3 regions of the Nocardia thraciensis genome follow, and region 3 is predicted to be linked to each of the others. Evidence: riboswitches for the same ligand, from Rfam matches in the RefSeq annotation. Region 3 holds a riboswitch; each other region holds the start of a gene.
What was found. A riboswitch is a leader RNA that binds a small molecule or an ion and turns the genes downstream of it on or off. The one in region 3 is predicted to bind cobalamin.
Positions count from the first base shown of each region.

Region 1: it holds a riboswitch for cobalamin, as region 3 does, so the genes downstream of both, cobN (cobaltochelatase subunit CobN) here and metE (5-methyltetrahydropteroyltriglutamate--homocysteine S-methyltransferase) in region 3, are expected to answer to the same signal.
Region 2: it holds a riboswitch for cobalamin, as region 3 does, so the genes downstream of both, ACYVLQ_RS22870 (CbtB domain-containing protein) here and metE (5-methyltetrahydropteroyltriglutamate--homocysteine S-methyltransferase) in region 3, are expected to answer to the same signal.

Region 1 is NZ_BAAGSM010000017.1:245,596-251,049, reverse strand. It holds gene cobN (cobaltochelatase subunit CobN) at 1-2,989, opposite strand, end outside; adenosylcobalamin-variant (AdoCbl-variant) riboswitch at 3,032-3,107, opposite strand; gene ACYVLQ_RS09000 (hypothetical protein) at 3,308-3,556, shown strand; gene ACYVLQ_RS08995 (hypothetical protein) at 3,561-3,878, shown strand; gene ACYVLQ_RS08990 (hypothetical protein) at 3,883-4,146, shown strand; gene cobG (precorrin-3B synthase) at 4,215-5,414, shown strand.
Region 2 is NZ_BAAGSM010000033.1:367,503-372,956, forward strand. It holds gene ACYVLQ_RS22865 (discoidin domain-containing protein) at 1-2,229, opposite strand, end outside; cobalamin riboswitch at 2,223-2,366, shown strand; gene ACYVLQ_RS22870 (CbtB domain-containing protein) at 2,405-2,599, shown strand; gene ACYVLQ_RS22875 (CbtA family protein) at 2,590-3,324, shown strand; gene ACYVLQ_RS22880 (OsmC family peroxiredoxin) at 3,428-3,871, opposite strand; gene ACYVLQ_RS22885 (hypothetical protein) at 3,898-4,113, shown strand; gene ACYVLQ_RS22890 (ABC transporter permease subunit) at 4,162-5,028, opposite strand; gene ACYVLQ_RS22895 (ABC transporter ATP-binding protein) at 5,025-5,454, opposite strand, start outside.
Region 3 is NZ_BAAGSM010000026.1:199,373-204,826, reverse strand. It holds gene ACYVLQ_RS17170 (pyruvate carboxylase) at 1-1,820, opposite strand, end outside; cobalamin riboswitch at 2,082-2,281, shown strand; gene metE (5-methyltetrahydropteroyltriglutamate--homocysteine S-methyltransferase) at 2,398-4,662, shown strand; gene ACYVLQ_RS17160 (bifunctional 2-methylcitrate synthase/citrate synthase) at 4,726-5,454, opposite strand, start outside.

The sequences.
Region 1 (5,454 bases), on a different contig from region 3:
GGCGCCGGTCGCCGTGCCCGGCCAGGTCCGATTCGGCGTGTGCGCGTACGTAATTGAACTCGTCCGGCTCGTCCAGCGCCGCCACCATCCGCACGGCGTCGTCCAGCAGCGCGAGCACGTGCGGGAACGCGTCGCGGAAGAACCCGGAGATGCGCACCGTGACGTCGATGCGCGGGCGGCCCAGTTCGTCGAGCGAGATCGGCTCCAGCGCGGTCACGCGGCGGCTCGCCTCGTCCCACACCGGCCGCACCCCCAGCAGCGCGAGCACTTCGGCGATATCGTCGCCGGAGGTCCGCATGGCCGAGGTCCCCCACACCGACAGCCCCACCGAGCGCGGATAGTCGCCGTGGTCGGCCAGATACCGCTGCAGCAGCGAATCCGCCATGGCCTGACCGGTTTCCCAGGCCAGCCGGGACGGCACCGCCTTCGGATCGACGGAGTAGAAGTTGCGGCCCGTGGGCAGCACATTGATCAGCCCGCGCAGCGGCGACCCGCTCGGCCCGGCCGGGATGAAACCACCGTCCAGCGCATGCAGGATCCGCGCGATCTCGACCCCGGTCCGGCGCAGCCGAGGAACCACTTCGGTTGCCGCGAAACGCAATACGGCGCGCAGCGTATCGATCCGATCGGCCGGGAGCACGATGGCGCCGGCACCCGGTGCGCTGCCCTCGCTCGCTCGGGGTTCCGGTTCACCGCCGTCGCCGCGCGCGGGCAACCCCGTCCCGTTGAGTGCCGGAGCGCCGCCCGCCGTCACGTATCGATCGATCACACCGTCGACGGCATCGACCGTCCAGTCCGCGGCCTGCAGCGCGGCCAGCAGCGTCCGGGCGCGCGTCTCCACCGCGTCCACCCGCTCCCGCGATTCGTCCCCGGATTCGCTGAGCCCCAGTGCCTCTCGCAACCCCGGGACGGCGTGCTCGCCACCCCACAGCTGCCGGGCGCGCAGCATGGCCAGCACCAGATCCAGCTCGCCCTCCCCCACCGGCGCCTGTCCCAGGACATGCAGGCCGTCGCGGATCTGCACATCCTTGATCTCGCACAGCCAGCCGTCGACGTGCAGCAGCATGTCGTCGAAGACGTCCTCGTCCGGGCGCTCCTCGAGACCCAGGTCGTGGTCCATTTTGGCGGCCCGCATCAACGTCCAGATCTGCTGCCGGATCGCGGGCAGCTTCGCCGGGTCGAGCGCCGAGATGTTGGCGTGCTCGTCGAGCAGCTGCTCCAGACGCGAGATGTCGCCGTAGGTCTCGGCGCGCGCCATCGGCGGGATCAGATGGTCGACCAGGGTCGCGTGCGCGCGCCGCTTGGCCTGCGTGCCCTCGCCCGGGTCGTTGACCAGGAACGGGTAGATCAGCGGCAGGTCGCCCAGCGCCGCGTCGGTGGCGCAGGCGGCCGACATGCCGAGGGTCTTGCCGGGCAGCCACTCCAGGTTGCCGTGCTTGCCCAGGTGCACCATGGCGTCGGCCGCGAAACCGTCGGGGGCCGAGATCCACCGGTAGGCCGCCAGATAGTGGTGGCTCGGCGGCAGATCCGGGTCGTGGTAGATGGCCACCGGGTTCTCGCCGAAGCCGCGCGGCGGCTGCACCATCAGTACCACATTGCCGAAACGCAGTGCGGCGATGACGATCTCACCGGCCGGGTCGGCGGAGCGGTCGACATACAGTCCCCCGGGCGGCGGACCCCACGCCGCGACCACCGCCGTGCGCAGCTCCTCGGGCAGGGTCTCGAACCATTCCGTGTAGCGGGCCGCGCCGATGCGAATCGGGTTGCCCTCCAGCTGTTCCGCGGTCAGCCAGTCCGGATCCTGGCCACCGGCGGCGATGAGCGCGTGGATCAGCGCGTCACCGTCCCGCTCGTCCAGTCCGGGGATCTCCCCCGGCGCACCGAGATCGTAACCGGCCGAACGCATCTCGGTGAGCAACCGGATGGCGCTGGCGGGGGTGTCCAGGCCCACGGCATTGCCGATGCGGGCGTGCTTGGTGGGATACGCGGACAGCATCAGCGCGATGCGCCGCCGCCCCGTCGGCAGGTGCCGCAGCCGCGCGTGCCGCACCGCGAGTCCCGCCACCCGCGCCGCGCGCTCCGGGTCCGGCACGTAGGCCGACAGACCCTCGGCGTCGAACTCCTTGAACGAGAACGGCACCGTGATGATGCGGCCGTCGAATTCCGGCACCGCGACCTGGGTGGCAACGTCCAGCGGCGACAGCCCGTCGTCGTTGGCCTCCCACTGCGCCCGGCCGCTGGTCAGGCACAGGCCCTGCAGGATCGGCACATCCAGCTCGGCCAGCGCCCCGATGTCCCAGGCCTCGTCGTCGCCGCCAGCCGACGCCGTCGCCGGTTTGGTGCCACCGGCCGCGAGCACGGTGACCACGAGCGCGTCGGCGCCGCGCAGGGTTTCGATCAGTTCCGGCTCCGCAGTACGCAGCGAGGCGCAGTAGAGCGGCAGCGGCCGCCCGCCCGCCTCCTCGATCGCGGTGCACAGCGCGTCGACGTAGGCGGTGTTCCCGGCCAGATGCTGGGCCCGGTAGTACAGCACGGCCACACGTGGGCCGTCCACGTCGCGCGCGTCCCGCTCCAGCTCGCCCCAGTCGGGCAGGTGCACGGGCGGCTCGAAGCCGTGCCCGGTGAGCAGAACGGTGTCGGACAGGAAGTTGTGCAGCTGGCGCAGATTGGCCGGCCCGCCCGCCGCCAGGTAGTTGTGCGCGTCCGCCGCGACGCCGCCGGGCACCGTGGAGCATTCCATCAGCTCGGCGTCGGGCGCCATCTCGCCGCCGAGGGCCACCACCGGAATTCCGCTGCCGCGCAGCGCGTCGAGTCCTTCCTCCCACGCGCGGCGGCCGCCGAGGATGCGCACCACCACCAGGTCGGCGCCCTCGAGCACGCCCGGCAGATCGTCGGGCAGCAGCCGGGCGGGGTTGGCCAGCCGGTAGTCGGCGCCGCTGGCGCGGGCGGACAGCAGGTCGGTATCGGAGGTGGACAGCAGCAGAATCACGGTTCGGCCTTCCTCGGGTGACGCGCCCATCAGGGAGTTGGCGCTCGCCAGGAGGGTCTGACTGTCACAGTGGCGCGACCGCACCGGAATTGCACCGGTTTCCTCGTGCTGCGCGAGCCCCCGGATGCTACCGCGCCGGTCGTCCGCCGCCGGAGCCCCGGCCCCGGTGCCCGCCGCCGGGAACTATGCATCGAACTCGCAACGACCTGCTGTTTCAGCATTTTCCCGTCCGGCACAGCGGCGTACGCTCGAAATATGCCGAACTCCCCGGGATGGGCCAGGCGGAATCGCTTCGCCGCCTGGTCAGGAATTGTTTGCATGATGGTTGCCGTTGCGTTGCTGGCTATGGCGCTGGCGGCAGCTGCCGGAAATCGCGGCGATCTGTTGCTGATTGCCGCGGGCGTGTGCGCGGCGGTCGCGATCTTCGGTCTGCTCGTCTTCCAGACGACCAACCGCCGCGATCACGCCGACCACCACGAACGGCCACATCTGTTGGACGACAGCTACGTTCCGATCCCGCCGTGGAAGGGCCATACCCGCGGCGAGGCCGACGAGAGAGGACGCTGATCGTATGCCGGTAACCCCGAGCTGGGTTCGACGCAATCGCTTAGTCGCCTGGTTGAGCTACTTCGGCGTGCTGGTCACCTTCGCGACGCTCGCCATGGCGTTGACCGCCGCGGGCAGCGGCCACCAGGGCTGGGCGATGCTGTCCGGCGAAGTCTGCGCTGCGACGGTGATTATCGGGCTCACCCTGTACGGCACGACGGTGCGCCGCGACCGTGCCGACCGACATGCGGCGCCGAGTCTGCTCAACGATTGCTGGGAGGAGACCCCCACCTTCGCCCACCGCCAGGGTTCCCCCGCGCGGACGACCGGATCGGAGGGCTGAGCCCATGTCGAGCGCACCGCACCACACCGGACCCGCGCCGAGATGGGTCAAGCGAAACCGGATCGCGGCCTGGACCGGGTATTTCTGCCTGATGCTGGCCTTCGCCGCGCTCGGGGTCGGACTCACCTCGGCCGGGCGCGCCGAGGACGGCTGGGCGATCCTGTGGGGCGTGGTATTCCTGATCGCCGTCGGCCTGGGCATCGGAATCGCGGGCACCACCGTGCACCGCGACCACGTCGAGGGGCACAAGCCGCCCCACCTGCTCTGAGTCCGGCCCGACGTCTGGTCCGCCGCGGCGGCGCCGACTCGCGGGGCGAATCGTAGGCTGAAGGCATCATGACTCGCTCCGCGCCCGATTCCTGCCCCGGCGTCCTGCGGCTGCACCAGGCCGCCGACGGTCCGCTGGCGCGGATTCGACTGCCCGGCGGTATGCTGCGGCCCGACCAGTTGCGCTCCCTCGCCGAGGCGGCGCGCGAACTCGGCAACGGCGATATCGAACTCACCTCGCGCGGCAACGTGCAGCTGCGGCAGATGCACGACGCCGACGCGCTGGCGGCCCGGCTCGATGCCGTCGGGCTGCTGCCCAGTCCCACGCACGAGCGGGTGCGCAATATCGTCGCCTCGCCGCTGTCGGGCCGGGTGGGTGGCTGGACCGATGTGCACGCGCTGGTCCAGGGACTGGATGAGCGACTGCGGGCGACGCCGACGCTGGCGGAGCTGCCGGGGCGGGTGTTGTTCACCCTCGACGACGGGCGCGATGATGTGAGCGGCCTCGGCGGCGATATCGGCGTCCACGCGGTCGGCGGCGACGACTACACCCTGGTGCTGGGCGGCCGCGATACCGGTATCCGGTTGCCGGGCACGGAGGTTCTCGACGTGCTGCTCGCGGCGGCACGCGCGTTCCAGGAGTTGCGCGGCGAGCAGTGGCGTCTGCACGAGATCGAGGACGGGCCCGCCCGGGTCGCCGCGCGGCTCGACCTCGCCGCCGCCGCGGAGCCACTGGAATTCGGTGCGGGCCACGACATTCCGATCGGCTGGCTCACCCAGTCCGACGACCGGGTGGCGCTGGGCGCGGGCGTCCCGCTGGGCAGCCTCCCGGCGCGTACCGCCGAATTCGTTGCCGCCGTGGAACATCCGATCCTGGTGACACCCTGGCGCAGCCTGGTGATCGCCGATCTGGAAGAGTCGCCCGCCGAGCAGGTGGTGCGCGTACTCGCCCCGATGGGCCTGATCTTCGACGCGCACTCGCCGTGGCTGCTGGTCACCGCGTGCGCCGGAAAACCCGGATGCGCCAAGTCCCGCACCGACGTTCGCGCCGACGCCGCTGCGGCGGTGACCACGGGCCGTATCACGACCGCGGGCCCTCCCGCCACCGGCACGCGCGGCGGCCTCGAGGCCGCCGACCTCGAGGTCTCCGGCCGCCAGCACTGGTCCGGCTGCGACCGCCGCTGCGGCCGCCCCCGCGGCGCCCGCACCGATGTGATCGCCGAACCGGACGGCTACCGCATCACCCCACCACACCCCGACATCCGCTGACCACCCGCGCGGTCGGCCCACCGAAGCTGTCCTCTGCGTC
Region 2 (5,454 bases), on a different contig from region 3:
AGTATGCCGGGGACCGACGGCAACGTCGAAAACCCTTCCCTGCCAATCCAATCCGCGCACCGTCACGCCGTCGACAAGCTGCGGCGGGAGCAGCGGGTCCAGTCGCACCCGATCCTCGCGAAGACGCAGTCCCACCAGGCCGTTGGTGAACTCCTGCACGAAACCGCCTGCGAGCGTTGTGAAATAGAATGCGGGGGCGCCGGCGTGCGGATCCGTGGCGCCCGCCTTCTCGCCGCGCGCCTCGGCGAACTGCCCGAAGGGCTCGCGGGCGAAGGGACGGGCCGAGCGGTCGAGATAGGTGCCCACCGAACAGCCCGCCTCACCGTTGGCGGCGGCATCGATCTGATGCACCGAGTCGGTCATGGCGGGTCCGTCCGGATCGGTGCGCTCCGCGTAGTAGTCCAGCGTCTTCGCGGCTACCTGCGGCGGCATCGGCCACTCCAGCGGATACTGCAGCAGTACCGTATCGGCCTGCTTGATCTCCGATCCGCGATATCCCTCGTACTGCAGGAATATGCCGTCACGGGCATCGAACGGCATGCGCAGCCGATCGGCGAGCGCCGTCCACTCCGGCGGCGCGGGCGCGCCGATGATACGCGCGGCCGTGACCGCGTTCCGAAGCGCCACGGCCGCGACGCCGTTGGTGTACACACCGTCGTCGACGCCGTTGCTGTACTCGTCCGGCCCGGCGACATCGCGGACCGAGAAGCTGTCGTCCGGGTTCGGCGTCGCACGCGCGGCCCAGAATTCGGCGAGGCTCGACATGATCGGCCAGATGCGGTCGCGCAGGTAGCCGACGTCCTTGGTTGCCAGGTAGTACTGCCACGCGGCCAGCGACACATCACCCTGCAGGTGGATCTGGGTCACGCAGTGCGGCGGCGACCAGCTGTGGCATTCGCTCCACAGATCGCCGGTGCTCGCACTCGTCCACGGATAGAACGCGCCGGGATAGCCCAGGCGCCGGGCATTCTCGCGGGCGCCCGGCAGGGTCTTGTAGCGGTATTCGACCACCGACCGCGCCAGCTCCGGCTGTAGTTGCAGCAGCCCCGGGTACATCCAGATATCGGCGTCCCAGAAGACCAGACCGGCGTAGTTGTCGCTGCTCAGACCGGTCGGCGACACGCTGTTGTCCTGCCGCGGATTCGTCGCCGAATACAGCGAGTACAGCGCGCCGCGCGTCCAGCGCTGCACGTCCGGGCGGCCGGGCACCTCGATATCGGATGCCCACAGCTCGCGCCACGCCCGCGCCTGTGCGGCAAGCAGATTCGGCCACCCTCGCTCGGCGGCCCCGCGCGCGGCGTCCGTCGCGGACCGGCCGGGATCGGCGGCGGTGAGCCCGGTGTCGACGCCGACGAACTTCGTGACCTCGAGGGGCCTTCCCGACACGACCTCCGATGTCGCCTGCTGGCCGGATTCCTGCGGTCGCACCGTACCGTCGGCGGCCAGCACCGAGGCCACATTGCCGACCACATTCGTTGTCCTAGTACGGAATTCGGCATTGAGGGTGCCTGGAGCCGGTGACGAGAACCCGGTCCGATCGATGCGGCGGGCACCGGCGAAATCGAGCAGGTCGGTGACGGTCACCTGCCCGTCCCAGTGCGGCGTGACGGTGAGATGTACGGCGGCGGCGTGCTGATCGGTGCGATCGGCGAATATGTCGTAGGCCAGATCGGTGGCGCGGCCGTCGCGCGTGGTCCAGGTCAGTTCGGTCCGCACCATGCCGCAGCGCAGGAACTGGGTCTGCCGGAAGTTCGACACCTGCGCGGGTGACGTTGCCGGAGAGAAGGTTTCACCGCCGACCCCGACCCGCAACGTCGACCAGTTCGGCAGCGCCGCGGCCACCGTCAGCCCGTCGGCCAGCGCCGGTTCGCGCCCGTACAGCCCGGCCACGAACGCACCGTCGTAGCGCGGGGTGTACAGCGGCCAGCCGGTGCGCTCACCGGTCTCGACGTAACCGGTTCCGGCGGGCGGCACCCGCAGGCCGAGATAACCGTTGCCGACGAACGGATGCGCCTCGAAACCCGCGGCGAACGACGCCGAGGACGGCGCCCACCCCGGTTCGGCGGAAGCCGGGTCCCCGGGGCAGGGGTACGACAGCGACGAGTCCCCGGACCGCGCACGGACCGCGACCACGATCGCGGCGACGACCAGCACGGTCACTGTCGCCGCGACGATTCCGATCAGCAGCCGGGGGCGGCGGCCGAATGACGATCCCGCAGTTGACGCCACAGAACTCAGGGTGTCACAGTTCAGGTGACCACAGCGACGGTGACGCGGTAACCCGGTGCGATTCCGGGGCGGTCGCGCCACTGTAATCCGGCCCCTCGGCCGGTTAGCCAGACATCGGCACCGTCGTTGCCAGACTCGCTCGCGGGGACGCGACCATCCCCGAAGGAGGACCACCATGGCCATTGCGCACACCCCCGGCCGCGCAACCGATTCGCTCGCCACCGTGCTCGTTGCGGTAGGCGTCGTCCTGTTGGCACTGCTCACGCTGTACCTGGTCGGCTTCGATCAGGGCGCGGTCTCCCGGAGCGGGATGTACCTGCACGAGCTGATGCACGACGGGCGACACCTGCTGGGCGTGCCGTGCCACTGACCGGTTCGCTGAAGACCCTGCTCCTACGCGGCCTGCTGGCCGGACTCATCGCCGGACTGCTGGCGGGCACCGTCGGGTTCGTCATAGGCGAGCCGAGGGTCGAGTCGGCCATCGCCATCGAGGAGGCCGCGGCAGGCGGGCATTCCCACGAGGAGTCCGAAGAACCACTGGTCAGCCGCGGTGGGCAGAAGTTCGGCGAATTCCTCGCACTCGGGCTGTCCGGGCTGGCGCTGGGCGCGATCTTCGCCGCCGCGGCCCACTTCGCGCGCCGCCACACCAGCCTGCCGGGGCCGAAACTGGCTGTGGCACTGGGATTGTGCGGCTGGCTCGCGATCACCGCGGTGCCGTTCTTCAAGTACCCGGCCAATCCCCCGGCGGTGGGCGAGCCGGACACGATCAACGAGCGCACCCTGCTGTGGGTGGCGGCGGTCCTGCTCGGGTTCGCGGCGGTCGGCAGCGCGGTGTTCGCGCACCGCCTGCTCGCCGCGCAACTGAGCACGGTCAGGTTCGGCGGTGCGGTGGCGGCGTTCGTGATCGTGACGGCGGTCGGTTATATCGCGCTGCCCGGGGTGAACGAAGTGAAGGACAACTTCCCGGCGACTCTGCTGTGGCAGTTCCGGGTGTCGTCGCTGGCGGTCTCGGCCACGCTGTGGGCCGTGCTGGGGCTGGCATTCGCGACCCTCACGGAGTTCGCCGATCGCAGGCAGGCCGCGGTCGCCGCCTGACGTACGTGGTCCGCGGCCGCACACGGCAACGGCGGACATGCACGTAGGCGAACACAACGAGGGGCGGTGCGTTCACACCGCCCCTCGTCATGTCCTCACGCGTTCAGGACTCCAGCGCGGCATCCAGTTCGATGGTGCCGACGCCCGCCAGCGCCTTGCTGATCGGGCAGCCGGTCTTCGCGCCCTCGGCGGCGGCCTGGAAGCCCGCGGCGTCCAGCCCGTCGACCTTGCCGCGCACGGTCAGCTTGATGGTGCTGATGTGGAAGCCGCCCGCCGGATCCGGACCCAGCGTGACATCGGCGTTGACGTCCAGGCTCCGCACCGTGCCGCCGGCGTTGCCGATCTGGCCCGACAGCGCCATGGCGTAGCACGACGAATGCGCGGCGGCGATCAGTTCCTCCGGGCTGGTGGTGCCCTCGGCCGTGTCGGCGGTCCGCTTCGGGAACGACACGTCGAACTTGCCGACGCCGGAGCTCGCCAGCTCGACCTGGCCAGAGCCGTCCTGCAGGCCCCCGGTCCAAGCGGTGCGCGCGGTACGTGTTGGCATCACTGTCCTTTCACAGTCGGAATGGATTGCCGTCCCGACCGAACCTACCCGCTCGGCCGCTCGCCCGTACGCTCGGCGGCCCGCCCCCGCTCGGCCCCGGAGCCGCACCGGCGGCCTGCTACGCCAACATCCTGCTCGCCCCACTCGCCTCCGAGGTCTATCGCGGTCAGCGCTCCCGCAAGCTGACCCCCGACCAGATCGCGAGGGCCTCGAGGCAGGTGGCCTACGGGGTGCTCGGCTGACCGCAACTCCGGCACCCCGCGGGCCCGTACTACGTATTGTGTTGTCGTTCAAACCATGTCGCGGCGCTTGACCGACCACACGGTGGCGGTGACGAATACCGCGATGTACACGCCGAGCACCGCGAACGACACCGGGCGGGAAAGCACGTCCAGTACCCCGGGGGTCGCCGCGCCCCCGACCGTGCGCATAGCACCGGCCAGTGATCCGGCCGCCGTGCCTGGAAGGTAGTCCGTCACAGCCTGGATCGGCGAGAAGATCGCGCCGACGCCACGCAGCAGGTTCTCGACCACCAGCACCCACACCAGCCCGAGGCCGACGGCCAGTGCGGGGCCCCGGGCGATGGCGCCGACCAGCGCACCGGCCAGTGTCCACATCCCGAGAATGAGCGTGCCCGTGACTATTCCGAGCAGCGCCCGGCCCGCTGACGGCAGCGCCAGCGAACCGTGCTGCGCGGAGCCGATCACCGCGGCCACCCCGGTGTCGATCACGAACGCCGCACAGACCAGCCCGACCACCACCGCGGACAGCGCCAGCACGGTGCCCGTCAGCACGCTCACCCGCCCGGGGCCCTGGGTGAGGACGGTTTTCCAACTGCCCCAACCGTATCCGCTGCCGGTCACCATCGCGCCGAGCACCAGCATCAGCGCACCGCCGAACATCGCCATCCCCTGCGTGAACACCTCCGGCACCGCGGCGGGCAGCATCAGCCGCAGCAAGACCTCGCGCGGCTGTCCGTTGGACATCCGCGAGCTGTCGCCCGTGGTGTAGGCCAGGTAGTTGAACAGGTACGCGAAGGTGAGATTCAGCAGGATCCAGGTGCCGAGCACGACCCAGAACGCGGGCCACTTGCGCAGCCGATCGAGTTCCGCGGCGGTGCAGGCCACCACATCCCGCATTCCCTGCCTGACGCTCATGCCGCTTCCTCCAGTTTCGTCATCTCGAAAAACACTTCCTCCAGCGACTTTTCGTCGATGCGCAGCTCCAGCAGATCCGCACCGGCCGCGATCACCGCGCGCGCCACCGCCGGCGCCATCGCCGTACCGGCATCCACTCTGATACCGGCGGCGGTCAGCAACGCGGATCGATCGCCCACCACTCGACGGACCGCCGGGAAGGCCAGCTCCACCGGCTCGGCCCGCAGGAAGAGCGTTGCCGCCCCGAGCAATTCGCTCACCGTGGCTTCGGTGAGCAGGCGCCCCCGAGAGATGACGCCGACGCGGTCGCAGATCTCCTGCACCTCGCTGAGCAGGTGAGACGACAGCACGACGGTGTGCCCGTCGGCGGCGAGTCCGGTGATGAGCTCGCGCATCTCGGCCATCCCGGCCGGGTCGAGCCCGTTG
Region 3 (5,454 bases):
CGCCCGCGCAGCAGCATCTGCAGGCAGATATTGGGGATCGCCTCCCGCAGCGCCGCCAGCCGCTCCCACGGGTCCTCGTACAGAAACCGCAGCGCCACATCGTAAGTCGCGCCGCCCCAGCACTCGACCGACAGCAGCTCCGGTGTCAGCCGCGCCACGTGCCCGGCCACCTGGATCAGGCTGTTGGTACGCACCCGGGTCGCCAGCAGCGACTGGTGCGCATCGCGGAAGGTGGTGTCGGTCAACGCGATTCCCCGCTGCTCGCGCAGGGCCTGCGCGAAACCCTCGGGACCCAGCCGCAGCAAACGCTGCCGCGACCCGTCCGGCGGCGGCGCCGTGGTGTCGATCGGAGGCAGCTTGTCGTGCGGGTACACCGCGGTGGGACGCTCACCGTGCGGCTTGTTGACGGTGATGTCGGCCAAATAGGTCAGGATCTTGGTGCCGCGGTCCGCGGACCCGCGCTGGGTCAGCAGGTAGGGCCGCTCGTCGATGAAGGAAGTGGTCACCCGCCCGGCCCGGAAGTCGGGATCGTCGAGCACCGCCTGCAGGAACGGAATGTTGGTCGCCACACCGCGAATCCGGAATTCGGCGACCGCCCGCCGGGCCCGGGCCACCGCCTGGGTGAAGTCGCGGCCGCGGCAGGTGAGCTTCACCAGCATCGAATCGAAATGCGCGCCGACCTCGGCGCCCAGGTTGGCGCCGCCGTCGAGGCGAATGCCGCCGCCGCCCGGACTGCGGTAGGCGGTGATGCGGCCGGTGTCCGGCCGGAAGCCGTTGGCGGGATCCTCGGTGGTGATCCGGCACTGCAGCGCGGCGCCGCGGATACCGATCGAGTCCTGGCTCAACCCCAGGTCGTCCAGGGTTTCCCCGGCGGCGATCCGCAACTGCGACGCCACCAGATCGACGTCGGTGATCTCTTCGGTGACGGTGTGCTCGACCTGGATACGGGGGTTCATCTCGATGAACACGTGATTGCCGCGCTCGTCGAGCAGGAACTCCACGGTGCCCGCGCAGCTGTAGCCGATCTGCCGCGCGAAGGCCACGGCATCGGCGCAGATGCGTTCGCGCAGTGCGGGATCCAGGTTCGGCGCGGGGGCCAGCTCGATCACCTTCTGATGCCGCCGCTGCAGCGAACAGTCCCGCTCGAACAGGTGGATGACATTGCCCCGCCCGTCGGCGAGGATCTGGACCTCGATATGGCGGGGATTGATCACCGCCTGTTCGAGGAATACCGTCTGGTCGCCGAAGGCCGATTCGGCCTCCCGCATAGCCGCCTCCACGGACTCGCGCAGCTGCGCCCGGTCGGCGACCCGGCGCATACCGCGGCCGCCGCCACCGGCGACGGCCTTGACGAATACCGGGAACCGCAGGGAATCCGCGGCCGACAGCAGCTCCTCCACGTCGGCCGACGGCGCGGTGGAGGCGAGCACCGGCAGCCCCGCGGCCTCCGCGGCGGCGATCGCGCGGGCCTTGTTACCGGTCAGTTCCAGCACCTCGGCCGAGGGGCCGATGAAGGTGATGCCCTCCCGCGCGCACGCCGCGGCCAGGTCCGGGTTCTCCGACAGAAATCCGTAACCGGGGTAGACGGCGTCGGCGCCGGCGGTCTTGGCCGCCTTGATGATCTCCTCGATCGACAGGTAGGCCCGCACAGGGTGGCCGGGCACCCCGATCTGGTACGACTCGTCCGCCTTCAGCCGGTGCACCGAATTGCGGTCCTCGTAGGGAAATACCGCGACGGTGCCGATCCCGAGTTCGTAAGCGGCGCGGAACGCTCGAATGGCGATTTCCCCGCGGTTGGCGACCAGCACTTTGGAGAACATTGGCTTAAGGTACCTGGCTCGTCGGCGAGTCCGGACATCGAATACGCCTTCGCAGCCAACCTCACAACCGAACCTTGCCGATCTGCAAATCTGTGTGACCTGCCGGTAACCGAGCCAGTACGCGTGGTTTCCGGCCAAAAGCGATGCGGGGTGGAATGACAGCGGCGGGCTCATACCCGGAATAACCGCTTTGCCCCGTGCCTTATCCTCTACTACGCAGCTGGTTCGCTGCGCCTGGCGAGTTGGAGCCCCGAGCGCCAGGGCGGCAGCGTCGAAACCGGTCCGGAGGGATCGGCCAGAGGGAACCCGGTGGGAATCCGGGACTGTCCCGCAGCGGTATGCAGGAACGACCGCCGTCACCAGCACTGGGTGCGCGCACCTGGGAAGCGACGGCCAGTAGGGACACCCCCGACGGGGAGATGCCTGCGAGTCCGAAGACCTGCCAGTTGTGCCGGGTACGCCGTATCCGGCGGCCACCGCCTCGTGGAATCGGGCGGGCGGACACCAGTGCACAGGCATCTCGGGCTCCGTCTGCTCTGTATGGCGGTGACCTGTGGCTTCCAGCACTGGAGAGACCGTGACTGATCACACCCCTTTCACCGCAACGGTTCTCGGCATTCCGCGGATCGGGCCGCGGCGCGAGCTCAAACGCGCGACCGAGAGTTACTGGGCCGGGCGCATCGACGCCGCCGACCTGCACGCCGTCGGGCGCGAGCTGCGGCGCACGCAGCTGGCCGCGCTGACGGCGGCCGGACTGGATTCGGTTCCCGTTGGGACCTTTTCCTATTACGATCAGATGCTCGACACCGCGGAGATGTTCGGCGCGCTGCCCCTGCGGGTCGCCGGAATCACCGACCCGGTGGAACGCTACTTCGCCGCGGCCCGGGGCACCGAGGACGTCGAGCCGCTGGAGATGACCAAGTGGTTCGATACCAACTACCACTACCTGGTCCCCGAGATCGGCCCGGGCACCTCCTTCGCGCTGCGTCCGGACAAGCTCCTCGGTGAGTTCCGCGAGGCTCGTGAACTGGGCGTACCCGCACGTCCGGTCGTCATCGGGCCACTGACCTTCCTGAAGCTGTCCAAGGGCCTCGACGGCATCTCGCCGGTGGATCGGCTGAACGATCTGCTCCCCCACTACCGCGAACTGCTCGGCCTGCTGGCCGCCGAGGGCGCCGACTGGGTGCAGATCGACGAGCCGGTGCTGGTCACCGACCTCACCGATGCCGAGCTGTCGCTGATGCGGCGCACCTACGCGGAGCTGTCCGGACTGCGGCAGCGACCGGCGATCCTGGTGGCGACCTACTTCGGCCGCCCGGGTGCGGCGCTGCCCGCCTTGGCGGACATGGGAATCGAGGGTGTCGCGCTCGATTTCGCCTCCGGCACAACGGTCGACGACGTGGCCGCGGTACCGGCCCTGGCGGACAAGCTGGTGGTGGCCGGTGTCGTCGACGGGCGCAATATCTGGCGGACCGACCTCGACGGGGCCTTGGCCTCGCTGGGCACGTTGCTGGGCAGTACCGGCGCGCTGGCGGTGTCGAGCTCCAGTTCGCTTCTGCACGTGCCGTATTCGCTGGACGACGAGACGGAGCTGGATCCGGCGCTGCGGTCGTGGCTGGCATTCGGCGCGGAGAAGGTCGGCGAGGTACGGCTGCTCGCCACCGCCCTGGGCGAGGGCACCGGCACCATCGCCGACGAACTGTCCGCGGCGCGGGCGGCGCGGGCGAGCCGTGCCGCCGATCCGCGCCTGCGCAACGATGCCGTGCGCGCCCGTCTGTCCGCGCTCGGCGCGGACGCCACCCGCCGCGCCCCCGCGACGGAACGCCGTGCGCTGCAACGGGAACGGCTGGGACTGCCGCTGCTGCCCACCACCACGATCGGCTCGTACCCGCAGACGACCGCGATCCGCAAGGCGCGAGCCGAACTGCGCAAGGGCGAGATCACCGGCGCGCAGTACCACGAGCGGATGCGCGCCGAGATCGCCGATGTCGTTGCGCTGCAGGAGAAGCTGGGTCTCGATGTACTGGTGCACGGCGAGCCCGAGCGCAACGATATGGTGCAGTACTTCGCCGAGCAGCTCGACGGCTTCTTCGCCACCGGCAACGGCTGGGTGCAGTCCTACGGCACCCGCTGCGTGCGGCCGCCGATCCTGTACGGGGACGTGGTGCGGCGCGCGCCCATGACCGTCGAGTGGATCGGGTACGCGCAGTCGCTCACCAGCAAGCCGGTCAAGGGCATGCTCACCGGCCCGGTGACGATCCTGGCCTGGTCGTTCGTGCGCGACGACCAGCCGCTGGCGGAAACGGCCCGGCAGGTCGCGCTCGCGATCCGCGACGAGACGGTGGACCTGCAGTCCTCCGGGATCCGCATCGTCCAGGTCGACGAACCGGCGCTGCGAGAGCTGCTGCCGCTGCGCGCGCAGGCCAAGCAGGCGTACCTGGACTGGGCGGTGACGGCGTTCCGGCTGGCGACCAGCGGCGTGTCCGACGCCACCCAGATCCACACCCACCTGTGCTACTCGGAATTCGGTGAGATCATCGGAGCTATCGCCGATCTGGATGCCGACGTCACCTCGATCGAAGCGGCCCGCTCGCACATGGAGGTGCTCGACGACCTCAACGCGGCCGGATTCCACCTCGGCGTCGGGCCGGGCGTCTACGACATCCACTCGCCCCGGGTGCCGAGTGTGGAGGAGATCACCACCTCGCTCCAGGCCGCACTGAAAGCCGTACCGGCCGAACGGCTCTGGGTCAATCCGGACTGCGGGCTCAAGACCCGCGGACCCGCTGAGGTCGAGGCGTCGCTGCGGAACCTGGTGACCGCGGCACAAGCCGTACGCTGATGCACTGTGGCCCCGGCCGTCTGACGACAGCCGGGGCCACTGGTGTCACGGTCGCGGCGTGCGTCAGGCCACTCCCACGACCCGTTGCGGCACACCCACATACTCCGACAGCGGGCGGATGAGCGCATTGGACTGTGACTGTTCGATGATGTGGGCGGTCCAGCCGGTGATGCGGCTCATCACGAAGATCGGCGTGAACATGTCGATGTCGAAGCCCATCAGGTAGTACGCGGGTCCGGCGGGGAAGTCCAGATTCGGTTCGATGCCGGTCGATTCCGCCATGGCCGCCTCGAGTTCGGCGTACATGCGCAGCCATTCGTGGCCGCCGGTCACCTCCGCGACCTGCTTCAGGGCCGCCCTCATGGTCGGCACCCGGGAATCGCCGTTCTTGTAGACGCGGTGTCCGAAACCCATCACCTTCTCCTTGCGGGACAGCCTGTCCCGCAACCACTCCCGCGCCCGCTCCGGCTTACTGATCTCCAGCATCGCGTGCATGACGGCCTCGTTGGCGCCGCCGTGCAGCGGGCCCTTCAGCGTGCCGATGGCGGCCGTGACCGCGCTGTACATGTCGGACTGCGTCGAGGTGACCACGCGCGCGGCGAAGGTCGAGGCGTTGAAACCATGCTCGGCGTAGAGGATCAGCGATGTCTCGAACGCCGCCACGATCCGCGGGTCCAGGCGGCGGTCGGCGGTCGACGGTTCGCCGAAACACATGTAGAGGAAGTTCTCGGCGAAACCCCGCTGCTCGTCCGGGGCGATCGGATCCAGCCCGCGGCGACGGCGCATATCGGC